DNA from 3 places in the Clostridium aquiflavi genome. Region 3 is predicted to be linked to each of the others. Evidence: a T-box and tRNA genes for the amino acid it is inferred to sense, from the RefSeq annotation. Region 3 holds a T-box; the other regions hold tRNA genes.
The links. A T-box is a leader RNA that pairs with one kind of tRNA and senses whether it is charged. The one in region 3 lies ahead of trpS (tryptophan--tRNA ligase), so its partner is inferred to be a tRNA-Trp.
Positions count from the first base shown of each region.

Region 1 (4,299 bases), on a different contig from region 3:
AAGTGTTATATGGTAGTATGATATTTGTATAAAAAGAATTTTTTGCAACGAATAATTATATTATGAATGTGAGGTTTTTTAAGATGGTGAAATTAAATAATAAAGAAAGAATAAGTGAGTTTGTATCATTTTGTATAGAAAATTTTAAAATTAAACATTCTATGTCTGGAAAAGATGTTGCTAATTTATTTAAAGCAAGTGGTGCACTTGGATTTATAATAAATGGATATGATATGCTTCATACTCAAGGAAAAGAATATATATTAGAAGAGATAGAGATATTTTTAAGAAATAGGGGGTATGAGCTGTGATTTTATATCATGGTAGTAATGTAGTTGTTACTGATCCTAAAATAATAAAAGCTAATAGAACTTTAGATTTTGGAAATGGATTTTATACTACAACTAGTAAAGAACAGGCATGTAAATGGGCAAGTATTAAGAAAAATAGAGAAAACTCAGAATATGGTATATTAAATATTTATGAGATTGACGATAAAGTATTAGAAAGTAAAATTCTAAAAATTAAGAGATTTAATGAAGCTTGTGAGGAATGGTTAAATTTTGTTATTGATAATAGATTGAATTTAAAATATAGACATGAATTTGATATAGTAGAAGGACAAGTAGCAGATGATAGAGTTTATGTTTGTTTAAATGCTTTTGAAAATAGATTTATGGATATGGAATCTGCAATAAGAGAACTTAGAACTTATAAGTTAGCAGATCAAATATCTTTTCATACAGAAGAAGCAATTAATTCATTAAAGTTTATTGGAAAAGAGGAGGTATAGTATGTCTTTACCTGAAATTACTCAAGAAAATGTACATGTATTTATTCCTTTTAAGGTTGCAAAAGTTACAGGTATGATCATTGAAACAGAACATAATAGCTTGGAAGATGCTTTAATGGAAGTATATAATTCCAAGGTTTACTCTGACTTAGAGAATGAAGAAACTAAGCTTTGGCATGAAGGTGCTACTTATATATATGAAAGCTTAAAAGAAGAAAAACAAAATAAATCTTTATTTAATTAGTTTATTAAATAAAGATTTATTTTTTTACTTTACAATAGAACTAATGTTCGTATAAAATTATAGTGAAGTAAGAATACATTTAGGGAGTGTAGATATATTGGGTAGAAGTGATAAATTAATTTTTCATATAGATGTTAATTCTGCATATCTTTCTTGGACAGCACTTAAACTTTTAAATGAAGGTAGCAATATAGACATAAGAAAAATACCATCAGCTATAGGTGGGGATGAGGAAAAACGTCATGGTGTTGTTTTAGCAGCATCAATACCAGCCAAGAAGCTAGGAGTAAAGACAGGTGAGAGTTTATATGAAGCTAAAAAGAAATGTCCTAATTTAGTTATATATCCGCCAGATCATAGTTGGTACTTTAAACTTAGCAATGAAATGGTAAAAATATTAAAGGAGTATTCTCCTAAGATAGAAAGATATAGTATTGATGAATGTTTTATGGACTGTACTCATTATAAAGGTAATTATAATATGATGTCTGTAAATATCAAAAACAGGATAAGTTCAGAGCTTGGGTTTAACTGTAATATAGGAATATCAACAAATAAATTATTAGCTAAGATGGCAAGTGACTTTAAACCTAAGAATTCAATACACACTTTATTTAAAAATGAAATTAAACAAAAAATGTGGCCACTTCCAGTTGGAGAATTATTTATGGTTGGTAAATCTACTAAATTGAAATTAGCTAAATTAAATATTAAGACAATAGGAGAACTAGCTAATTTAGATGTTAATTTTTTAATTGAAAAAATGCATTCACATGGAAAACTTATATATGAATATGCTAATGGAATAGATAATTCTGAGTTAGTTGAATCAGAATCTTTAAAAATAAAAGGAATAGGAAATTCTACGACTCTTTCTAAGGATGTTGATAATACTGAAGAAGCTTTGAAAATCCTACTTTCTCTTACAGAAAATGTTTCAAGAAGGCTTAGAGAAAGTAAAAATTTATGTTCTATTATTACTGTAAGCATAAAAACTAATAATTTTATATTATATTCTCATCAAAAGGTTTTAAGTAACTATACAGATAATACTATGGAAATTTTTAAAGGAATAAAAAAAGCTTTTTATGAATGTTATAAAGGAGAAAAAATACGTTTATTAGGAGTTAGACTTACTAAATTGTGTGATAATAAGTATTATCAGCCTAGTCTTTTTGATTTTAAAAATAATGAAAAACAGAAGAGTCTAGATATTACAATGGATATGATAAGAAAAAAATATGGTAAGGAGTCTATAGTTAGATCTGAATTATTAAATTCGTCTGCAATAAATTTAAAAGATGATATAAATAAATACTGATTAAATAAAAATATAAACTAATTATGTTATGAATAAATTTAATATAATTAGATAAGATAATGTTTTATTATTAGTTAAAAGTTGAAAATTATATTTTATGTATTTTATCTTAGAATTTTAAATTTAATAAGTATAAAAAAAGAAGATAAGTTTAATTTTACTATTAAGTTATTTTTTAAATCTTGTTGACATAAATATGGTATTCATGTTAAAATTAAAAACGACTTAGGGGTATGGCTCAACGGTAGAGTAGTGGTCTCCAAAACCATTGGTTCTGGGTTCAAATCCTAGTGCCCCTGCCATAAGAAAAAGCTAGAATATAAATTCTAGCTTTTTTTATATTTAAAATTAATACTCCGTTTTAAATGTGTGTTGATATATGCAATAGGTAAAGTGTCATTCCTAAGTTTAATTACTCGGCCCACTGTGCTTATGCACATATCAACACTGTGCTAAAACAGAGCCAAAATTAAATAAAAAAAGATATTGATATTAAGTGATTTTTTTAATATCAATATCTTTTAAAAAGTAAATAATTAAATAGATAATTTTTACTATTATATATAATAAGCAAAGTTGTATTTTAACTTAACCTTGAGGATTATCAAATAAAATTAAAAATAAGGGTAATTATTAAAATCTTATATATTTAGGTTAAAATGAGAATATATTTATTTTATTATGGATAAGTTTAATTAATTTATACAACTTTACCTATGAATATATCAATAAAATGTGAATAGATTATATTAAGCTTTTCTCAATTCTTCTTCTAATTCAGTCATAAGTTCTTTAACAGACATCATTTTATCAATTCTACTTGCGTTTTCTCCACAGAAGATAAGTCCTTCATTAATGTTTCCATTAACAGCATTCATAAGTGCTTTACTTATGCAATAAGGTGTTGTTTTAGGATCACAAGGAGTTAAACAATTATAGCAACTAGTTATATTTTCTCTACCTGTTAAAGTCTTTTTTATGAAATCATTTTTTATAGCTCTGCCAGGCATTCCAACAGGACTTTTAACAATATCTATATCTTCTTTTGAACAATTAATATATGCATCTTTAAATTCTTGTGACGCATCGCATTCGTAAGTAGCAACAAATCGTGTAGCCATTTGGACACCATTAGCACCTAGTTTAAGATATTTAGCAATATCATAGCCGTCATAAACACCACCAGCTACTATTACAGGAATTTCCTTATTATATTTTTCACTATATTTTTTTGTTTCTTCAATTATTTGAATTATAGTGTCATCAAAATTTATATTATCATTTTTTAGTTCTTCTTCTTTAAATCCTAAATGTCCACCTGCTTTAGGACCTTCTATAATAACTAAATCTGGAGCTATATTATCATGTCTATCCCATAATTTTAAGATTACCTTTGCAGACTTTAATGATGAAACTATAGGTGCAAGTTTTACTTTTGAATCTTTTGCTATTTTAGGTAGCATAGTAGGTAAACCAGCACCAGATATTATTAAATCAATACCAGCATTAATAGCTGTTTTTACATATTCAGCATAGTTGCTGCTTGCAACCATTATATTAACTCCAATTATTCCATTAGGAGCATTCTTTTTAGCAGTTATTATATGTTCTTTTAATGCATTTAAATTTGAACCTAAAGCATCTTTATTAAAATTAGAATCTTTATAGCCTAATTGAGCAGAAGAAATAATACCTATTCCTCCAGCATTAGCAACCGCTGATGCAAGCTTTGAAGCGGACACGCCTATTCCCATTCCACCTTGTATTATTGGAAGGTTTGCTATTAAATTACTTATTTTAAGTGAATTAAATTTCATATTCATTTATCCTTTCAAACAAATTTGATTGTTAAACATTTTGATTATCAAAGTATTTATTATATTATAATTTAAAAGTTATATATTAACAACCCTTAAATATTAGATTATAGTGTAATAATAA
Region 1 is NZ_JAVJAN010000003.1:31,697-35,995, forward strand. It holds gene RGC78_RS01390 (DUF3791 domain-containing protein) at 84-311, shown strand; gene RGC78_RS01395 (DUF3990 domain-containing protein) at 308-793, shown strand; gene RGC78_RS01400 (hypothetical protein) at 795-1,037, shown strand; gene RGC78_RS01405 (Y-family DNA polymerase) at 1,132-2,358, shown strand; tRNA gene RGC78_RS01410 (tRNA-Trp) at 2,586-2,660, shown strand; gene RGC78_RS01415 (NAD(P)H-dependent flavin oxidoreductase) at 3,108-4,175, opposite strand.
Region 1: it encodes a tRNA-Trp, which carries the amino acid that the T-box ahead of trpS (tryptophan--tRNA ligase) is inferred to sense. The anticodon was not compared.

Region 2 (4,299 bases), on a different contig from region 3:
TCTCCTTTATCATGTAACTCCTCCTCCAAACACATATATCCTATATGAAATCAAATTAACGGAGGTAAACATTATGGCTATTAACAAATTGCAAACTGGTTGTACTCTTGCTATTAAGGTATAAAAAGGAGAGGATAAACTTGGAGAAAGAGAAAAAACAGTACAAAAACTTATGGGCCATAGTAATATTGCAGTTACAATGAATACCTATACTCATGTCCTAGATAATATAAAAGAAAAAGCAGCATCTAAATTAGATGGCTTAGCAGAAATGATGGAGACCGTTTAGAAATAACGGTCTCTTTTAACATGTATTAATCTTAATAGTATTAAAACTTATATTACAATATTTAAATAGTTTTCTTATAAAACTCAAGTGCTTTAACATACGTTCTTCTTAAACCACCACAATTATTTGGTAATTTAATAGTTTTATATTTATTATTTATCTGAAAAAAATCTAATTTAATTTTCTCATGAATACTATCTTTACCAATTTTTATTAACTCTCCATTATCTTTATTATTTTTATAGTTTGTTACTACTTCTTCTAAATTCTCCAAAGTCTTATATCTAGCTAATTCACTTATATAATTTTCCTTAGAATTACAGCTAAAAAATAATTGATCATATGAATTATAAACTGTTAATTTATTAATTTCAGTAATTTGCTTTTTTGATATTAAATTTATTACACCATTACTTTCATTTAAGCATTTATATACTTCTGAATCATAAAAACATAAAACTTTTTTAGGACTTAAAGGAATAAATATTTGTAAACCACTTGCAACTAGTCCATAATTTATTTTATAATTACGCCAAATATAAAGTTGATTGTAAAATATCACTGGTGAATCAGATGTAATAAAATCATAGTTTGTTTTATTTTCTAAAATAATTGCATCCAAATCAAACATATATTTGTTATTTTCTAATGATGCTGTTATTGGTATTAAATTTGGTATCTTCATAGATTCTTCAAAATCTACTCTATCCATATTACAACTTGAATTATGTATTCCTTCCTCTGGTATTAATTCTTTCAAATAATTTAAAACAAAATTAGTTTCATCTGCGACTTTTTTTGTCCTTGATTTTGAAATTAATATAAAATCATAAAGTTTTAATATGTCTAATTCTATTAAAGACTCAAAATTTAATTTTATAATTTTTCTCATGATTTCTGCCCATTGACTTTCAAATTTACTAAGTAAATGCTCTAATTCACCATCTTCTCCATATAAAAATTTGCTATATGCGACACTCTTTATAGAAGCATTGGGAATATAACTTTTATCTTTATATCTAAACATTCCTATGTTTTTATTATTATTAGAGAAGTTCCTCAAATAAAATTTGGGCACATAATGCTGATTTTTTACAGTACTCATTTTATATCATCTCCATAATTTATAGTTCTATATATAAATTATAAATTCCTTTGATAATTGTTATAATAAAAAAATCAACAGCTTTAATAACACTGTTGACTAAATAGTATAATTATTCATATCTATATTTATTTTAATAAATTCTATAAAATCTTTTAAGAATTTAAAATTTCCAGCACATTTTAAATCTAGCTCGTACAACTTTGCCCCTTTTTTTGCCCCTTATTGCCCCTCACAAATAAGTATTAGCTAGTACATGTTAATATTAACCACCTTGTCAGATGGCTCTATCACTGGCTTTACAGCATTTATTTTTAGACAAAAAAATAAAAGCCGCAACACAACGTGCTACGACCTTTTCTGGCAGGGGCACTAGGATTTGAACCCAGAACCAATGGTTTTGGAGACCACTACTCTACCGTTGAGCCATACCCCTTCACAACAGTATTTATTATATAACATGATTATTAAAAAATCAACTATTTTCTACAATAAATCTGTTAATACTTTTATGTTGTATAATATTAGCTCATCAAAAGACATATTTCCGTAATACTTCCATAAATTCACCACTTTGTATTTCGATAAATCCATATTAGTTTGTTCTGTACCATCTTTTAATATAACTAGTTTCTTTTCATCTAAATTATTAACTTTTATAAACTCTGATATTTCATAATTGTTTAATTTTACTACATGTAATCCTAAGTCTTTAGTTAAATAATCAAAATTATCATTTAAAGCTAGGAATGTATAATCTTTTAATCCTTTTATTTTTTCACTATAGGGTTCTATTTGAACATTTAATTCTTTTATAGCATTATTATAGTTTTCTTCATAATAATCTCTATTTTTAGGGTCTCTATCTTGAACAGCAGCTTTTATATTGTATAAAGCTATCTTATATGAATCTATTCCTTCAAAGTAATAAGGGTTTTCTTTTGATGATTCATTTCCACCATAATTTAGAAGCCTCATACCTCTTGATAAATTAATTATTCCCATACTACCCTTTTTAAGTTCATCTATAAAACTATTTGCCCAAGGTTCAAAACTTGTTCCAGAATAAATAAAAAGATCCATATTAGATACATTTTCTATAATCTCTTTATTGTACTTAAATTCATTAATATCTCTTTCTTCTGTCATCATGTATTGAACATTGTGTTTATTATTAACAATTTTCTTTACCATTTTATATTGTGGTTTATTAACAGTCATTATATTTAAATATTTCTCTCTATCTTCTTTTTGATTATTTTCAGTATTAGCTAATAACGGATTCGCAAATACTCCCATACCTATAGAAAATGTAAGAGTTATTACAATCATAATAAAGGTAATCTTTTTCAAATCGATCTCCTCCGAAAATATATATAAATTATTTCCAAATAAAACTCTAGTAATATTATATCAACTAAATATGTTAAATGTATATATTTTTATTATAAAATTTATTTAAATTTAATTTATTATGTATATTTTTGTATACTTTTTTAACTTATATTAATTAATTTGCCCTATTATTCTAACTTTAAATATAATATTATTATAGATTAATTTTTATAAGTAAAATTATAAGCTTTGATTTTATAATTGAAATTAGATAAAATAAAAAGATGGCAATAATTTTTAATATAAAAGCAAATTAAGTTTAAATGCTAGTGAAAGGAGTTCTTTTTATGGAATTTAATGTTTATAGCATAAATGAAACTACTAACTTAGGTATAGAAATAGGAAAATTACTTAATTCAGGAGATATAATTTGTCTAACAGGAGATTTAGGTACTGGTAAAACTCATATAACTAAAGGCATTGCTCTTGGTTTAGATATAAAAGATGATATTACAAGCCCTACATTTACAATTGTAAATGAATATGATGACGGAAGATTAAAATTAAATCATTTTGATGTATATAGAGTAAATGATCCTGATGAAATATATGCAATTGGATTTGATGATTATATTTTTTCTGATAGTGTGTCTATCATAGAATGGGCAAATTATATTGAAGATATTCTTCCTGATGAGTTTCTTCATATAAATATAGAAAAAGATTTAGAAAAAGGTGATAATTATAGAAAGATAACATTAACACCTTACGGCAAAAAATATGAATATATAAAGGAGTTAAAAATATGATTATACTAAGTATAGATTCATCTTCAAAAGTTGCAACTGCTGCTTTACTTCAAGATGATAAATTACTAGGAGAAATAACTTTAAACAATAAAAAAGAGCACTCTACTATATTAATGACTTTAGTAGAAAATTTATTAGAAAACTGTAATTTAGATATTGATTCTATAGATGGCTTTGTAGTATCTAAAGGTCCTGGTTCTTTTACAGGTTTAAGAATTGGAATGGCTACAATTAAAGGATTAAGCTTTGGAGGAAATAAACCTTATGTAAGTATTTCTAGTCTTGATGCACTTGCATATAGTATTGCTCCATTTAACGGTATAATCTGTCCTGTAATGGATGCATTAAGAAACAATGTTTATACTGCCTTATATAAATCTTGTAACGGAAAGTTAGAACAAATAATGGATTACTCTGCTCTTGATATAAATGAGCTAGTTGATATGCTTAATGAAAAAGGAGAAAATGTTATGTTCATTGGTGATGGACTTAATAATACAAAGGAATACCTATTAGAAAATTGTAATAATTGTTTCTTTCCACCAAATCATCTTAATTTAGTTAGAGCTTCTTCATTGGGTGAATTAGGACTACTAAAACTAAAAAATGGTGAATATGATGATTCTAACTCTGCTCCATTTTATTTAAAAAAACCTCAAGCTGAGAGGGAATATGAAAAAAGGATGAAATTAAAAAGTGAAACTAACAACTAGTTTAATGACTGAAACTGATATTGATGATGTTTTAGAAATTAGCTTATT
Region 2 is NZ_JAVJAN010000003.1:18,971-23,269, reverse strand. It holds gene RGC78_RS01340 (DUF4238 domain-containing protein) at 351-1,394, opposite strand; tRNA gene RGC78_RS01335 (tRNA-Trp) at 1,756-1,830, opposite strand; gene RGC78_RS01330 (metal ABC transporter substrate-binding protein) at 1,881-2,747, opposite strand; gene tsaE (tRNA (adenosine(37)-N6)-threonylcarbamoyltransferase complex ATPase subunit type 1 TsaE) at 3,077-3,538, shown strand; gene tsaB (tRNA (adenosine(37)-N6)-threonylcarbamoyltransferase complex dimerization subunit type 1 TsaB) at 3,535-4,251, shown strand; gene rimI (ribosomal protein S18-alanine N-acetyltransferase) at 4,235-4,299, shown strand, end outside.
Region 2: it encodes a tRNA-Trp, which carries the amino acid that the T-box ahead of trpS (tryptophan--tRNA ligase) is inferred to sense. The anticodon was not compared.

Region 3 (4,299 bases):
GGATTAATTAATATTAATAGTCCAGCTATTTTAAAAGGCGGAAAAGGTGGAAGTATTAGCTCCAAGTGTAAAAATGTTATTTCTAAGGGTGGAAAAGGTGGGGATTGTATTTCAATTTCAGAAAGTGAGTTAGATGAAAAGTTAAAAAAAGTTAAAATAAAAATTGATAATTGTGTACAAGCTAAAGGCGGAGATGGTGGAAATTCTGGAGTTTATTTTAATAATGAAAATATATTAGGAAATGACGGTGGGGATGGTGGTAATTTTATAAATTCTAATGATTTCAAAGTGGAAGTTGCTATAGGTGATATTTACTTTAAGGGTGGAAAAGGTGGAAAAGGTGGAGAAGGTCAGATGAGAGGTCATAATGGAATAATAGGTAATAAATTTAAAGGTGATAATATTTATTATACTGAATTTATAAAAGAAGAAAACCATAAATTAGGTAAATATAATGAAGAGATAGATGATTTAGTTGATGAAGGTAGTAAACATTCAGATGAATCTGTAAAAGAGGAACAACAAAAATTATGTGAGGTATTAGAGCTGGTAATAGATAAACAATTTGAAGGGAATTATTTAGAAAATCATGAAGATTCAGGTGAAGAAGAAAATAAGCTTGTTAAATTAGAAAATGAAATTTTAAATGTAGAATATATGGAAGTATCAAATAAATCCAATAATATTATGATAAGAATATTTCAGCATATAGTAAATTTAATTAAGAAAAATTAAATTATATGAAGAATGGAAGATTAATAAAGAATTTTACTTGAAAGACTTGTATCCATACAATTGCAATAAATCTCTTTGAGTAATATAATTATTTTGCAGTATTTTGAAAGTAAGATATAAATTACAAGGGGAGATAATTATATGGAAAATAAGAATAAAAAGATTATGAAACTAATACAAACAGCTATACTTGCAGCATTATGTTTTGTATCATTTACATTTCTTCAAATTAAAATTCCAGTACCAGGGGGAGATGCTACTTCATTGCATATAGGAAATGCTTTTTGTGTACTTGCAGCATTACTTCTTGGCGGATGGTATGGTGGATTTGCAGGAGCTATTGGAATGACAATAGCAGATATACTTGATCCTGTATATATTTTAGGTGCACCAAAAACTTTTGTATTAAAATTTTGTATAGGTTTAATAACAGGAGTCATAGCACATAGATATGCAAAAATTGATAGTAGCAGTGATAAACAATATATATTTAAATGGAGTACAATTGCTGCAATTTGTGGTTTAGCATTTAATGTTGTATTTGATCCTATAGTTGGATATTTTTATAAACAATATATATTAGGTCAACCTCAACAAATGGCCTCTGTTTTAGCAAAACTAAGTGCAGTGACTACATTTATTAATGCAGTAGTATCTGTGGTTTTAGTTAGTTTTATATATAATGCAATAAGACCAATTTTAATAAAGTCAGGATTACTATTAAATGATTAAAGCATTAATTAATAAAAAAGTAGTAACTTATATTTATAGTACGAGTTACTACTAAATTTTATTGGCGTGTTTTAATAGAATAATAAGTATTATATAATATAATAAATTAAAGAAAGGCAGAGGTAGTTTCAACAATGAGAATATAATTTACACTTTTATTTATTAAGTATAACAAAGAACTTTTAACTAAAAAAATAGTCTATATATTAGGACTTTTTTTGTTGTACTAGCGGTTTATCACTATAATAAAGAATAGGGATGTACTTGAAGTAGATATCATTGACAATTTAGAAAAATAAAATTATAATAGTAAAAAATATATTAATAATCTGATGAAGAGGAAGAGTAATTAGATTAAGCTTCAATAAAGAGAGCTAGGGACGGTGAAATCCTAGTAAGAAGAGATTTAATGAATGGGCCTCAGAGGAATAAAGAGAAATCATAGTTAGAGAGTATCGGAATGGTGTGCTGCACCTTATAGCAGATAGAGTATGTTAGTACTTGATTTTGAGTGGTGTAATTATAAAAAATTAGGGTTTGCTTACAATTATTTTTTATTACACAATTTAGGTGGCAACACGGATATTATCTCCGTCCTATTAATTTAGGACGGAGTTTTTTTGTTTAATAAAATTAAATCAAGGAGTGAGTTTTATGAAAAAAGAAATAATTTTAACAGGAGATAGACCAACAGGAAAATTGCATATTGGACATTATGTAGGGTCTTTAATGAATAGAGTTCAGTTACAAAATTGTGGTTTGTATAATAACTATATAATGATAGCAGATCAACAAGCATTAACTGATAATGCACGAAATCCAGAAAAAATCAGGAAAAGTTTAATAGAGGTTGCATTAGATTATTTGGCAATTGGAATAGATCCATCAAAATCTACAATTTTCATTCAATCTCAAATCCCAGAGCTTAATGAATTAACTATGCATTATTTAAATTTAGTTACAGTTTCAAGGTTAGAAAGAAATCCAACAGTTAAAAGTGAAATTAAAGAAAAAGATTTTAATGTAAGTATTCCAACTGGATTTCTTATTTATCCTGTAAGTCAAGCAGCAGATATTACAGCTTTTAAGGCAGATGTTGTTCCAGTTGGAGAAGATCAACTTCCTATGATTGAGCAAACTAGGGAAATAGTAAGAAGTTTTAACTCAATTTATAAAAAGGATATATTAATAGAGCCAAGAGCAGTACTTTCAAAGGAGGGATTAGGAAGATTACCAGGAATTGATGGGAAGAATAAAATGAGTAAGTCGTTAAATAATGCAATATATCTATCAGATGAACCAGATATAATAAAAAACAAGATTATGTCTATGTATACAGATCCAAATCATATTAAGGTAGAGGATCCAGGTGAAGTAAATAATAATACTGTTTTTACATATTTAGATGCATTTTGTAATGATAAGATTAAGTTAGAAGAGATGAAAGAACATTATAAGAGAGGTGGTTTAGGTGATATAAAAGTAAAGAAGTATTTAAATGAAATACTTCAAGCAGAACTTGAACCAATAAGAAATAAAAGAAAAGAATTTAAAAGAGATATAGCATATGTATATGATGTTTTAAAAAATGGAAGTGATAATGCCAGAAATATAGCAGCAAATACTCTTTCAGAAGTTAGAGAAGCAATAGGAATAGAATACTTTAAATATTAGAGAGTTCAGATTTTAAATGAAAAATCAATAAAAAGAGTATAGACAGAATTATTTTAAAAAATCTAAATAAATATTTAATTAGGTGGCTGTATCAAAATAAATTTGATACAGCCACCTAATTATAATATTATTCAGATAAGGATTTAATTTCTTTGTAGCTATTAAGATCTGTATAAAGTTCTCCCTTTATAGGATTACGTTTTGTTTTCTTAATCTTATAAATATAGTATACAAATACTGCGATATTTGATAATAATGCTGCTAAGCTTACGATAAATAAAGCAGTTGTATTATGTGATGATCTAACTGCAAATTGAGATTCATCAATGAAACTAGGACATGTCATTGCAAACATGCACCACAATGCAAGTGTTTGTGCACGATGTTGTAACCAAGCACCTTTCTTTATAAAGAAAGCGGCAATTGTAGGAGCAAAAAGTAATGCTATACCACAGTACCATGCATGGTTAGGTAGGCAATTATATGTGTATGCAAAGTTCCAAATATCATATGCTATAATCCAGAACCAAAGCATATCAGGCCATAACATATCTTTGCTCTTATCCTTACTGATACAGATTCCAAACCAACCTGTAATTGTAATGATATTTAAGATACCAGCAATCCCATTCATAACATTCCAAGAACCGCTTACAGTAACCATTCCCTCAAACACTTCTTTATTAAGATGTAGTCCGTAAATTTGAAAATCACGTGCTACTGCTTCACAAATATTGATTGCTAAAATTAATGGTGGGAAACATAAAGCCCACTTTTTGCTACTAGCACCTTTTATATGTCTAATTAGAAAGAAACCAATACATCCTGCTAGTGATGAATATACTTTAGCATAATGAAACCAATCATTTACGCTTGTCCCTTTAGTAGTTTTGGGCCATACAACAAAAGTAAGAAATAACGGTAAGATAATGAAAAGCAATAGTCCACCCCATTTAAACCTACGGCCTAATTCATTAAGTACAATTAACATTAGGAATACTGTTAATAGCATAAGCCAATTCGAAAAAGGCTGTGCTTCAAAAAAAAACATAATTAATCCCCCTTAGTAAAAATACAATTGTTATAGCATTTTATAACTAATTTTGTTATTATTTACTAATATTAGTATACACATCTATATAATGCTTTATAACTAAA
Region 3 is NZ_JAVJAN010000013.1:70,705-75,003, reverse strand. It holds gene RGC78_RS06350 (hypothetical protein) at 1-735, shown strand, start outside; gene RGC78_RS06345 (ECF transporter S component) at 877-1,467, shown strand; T-box leader at 1,791-2,069, shown strand; gene trpS (tryptophan--tRNA ligase) at 2,122-3,141, shown strand; gene RGC78_RS06335 (DUF5692 family protein) at 3,269-4,192, opposite strand.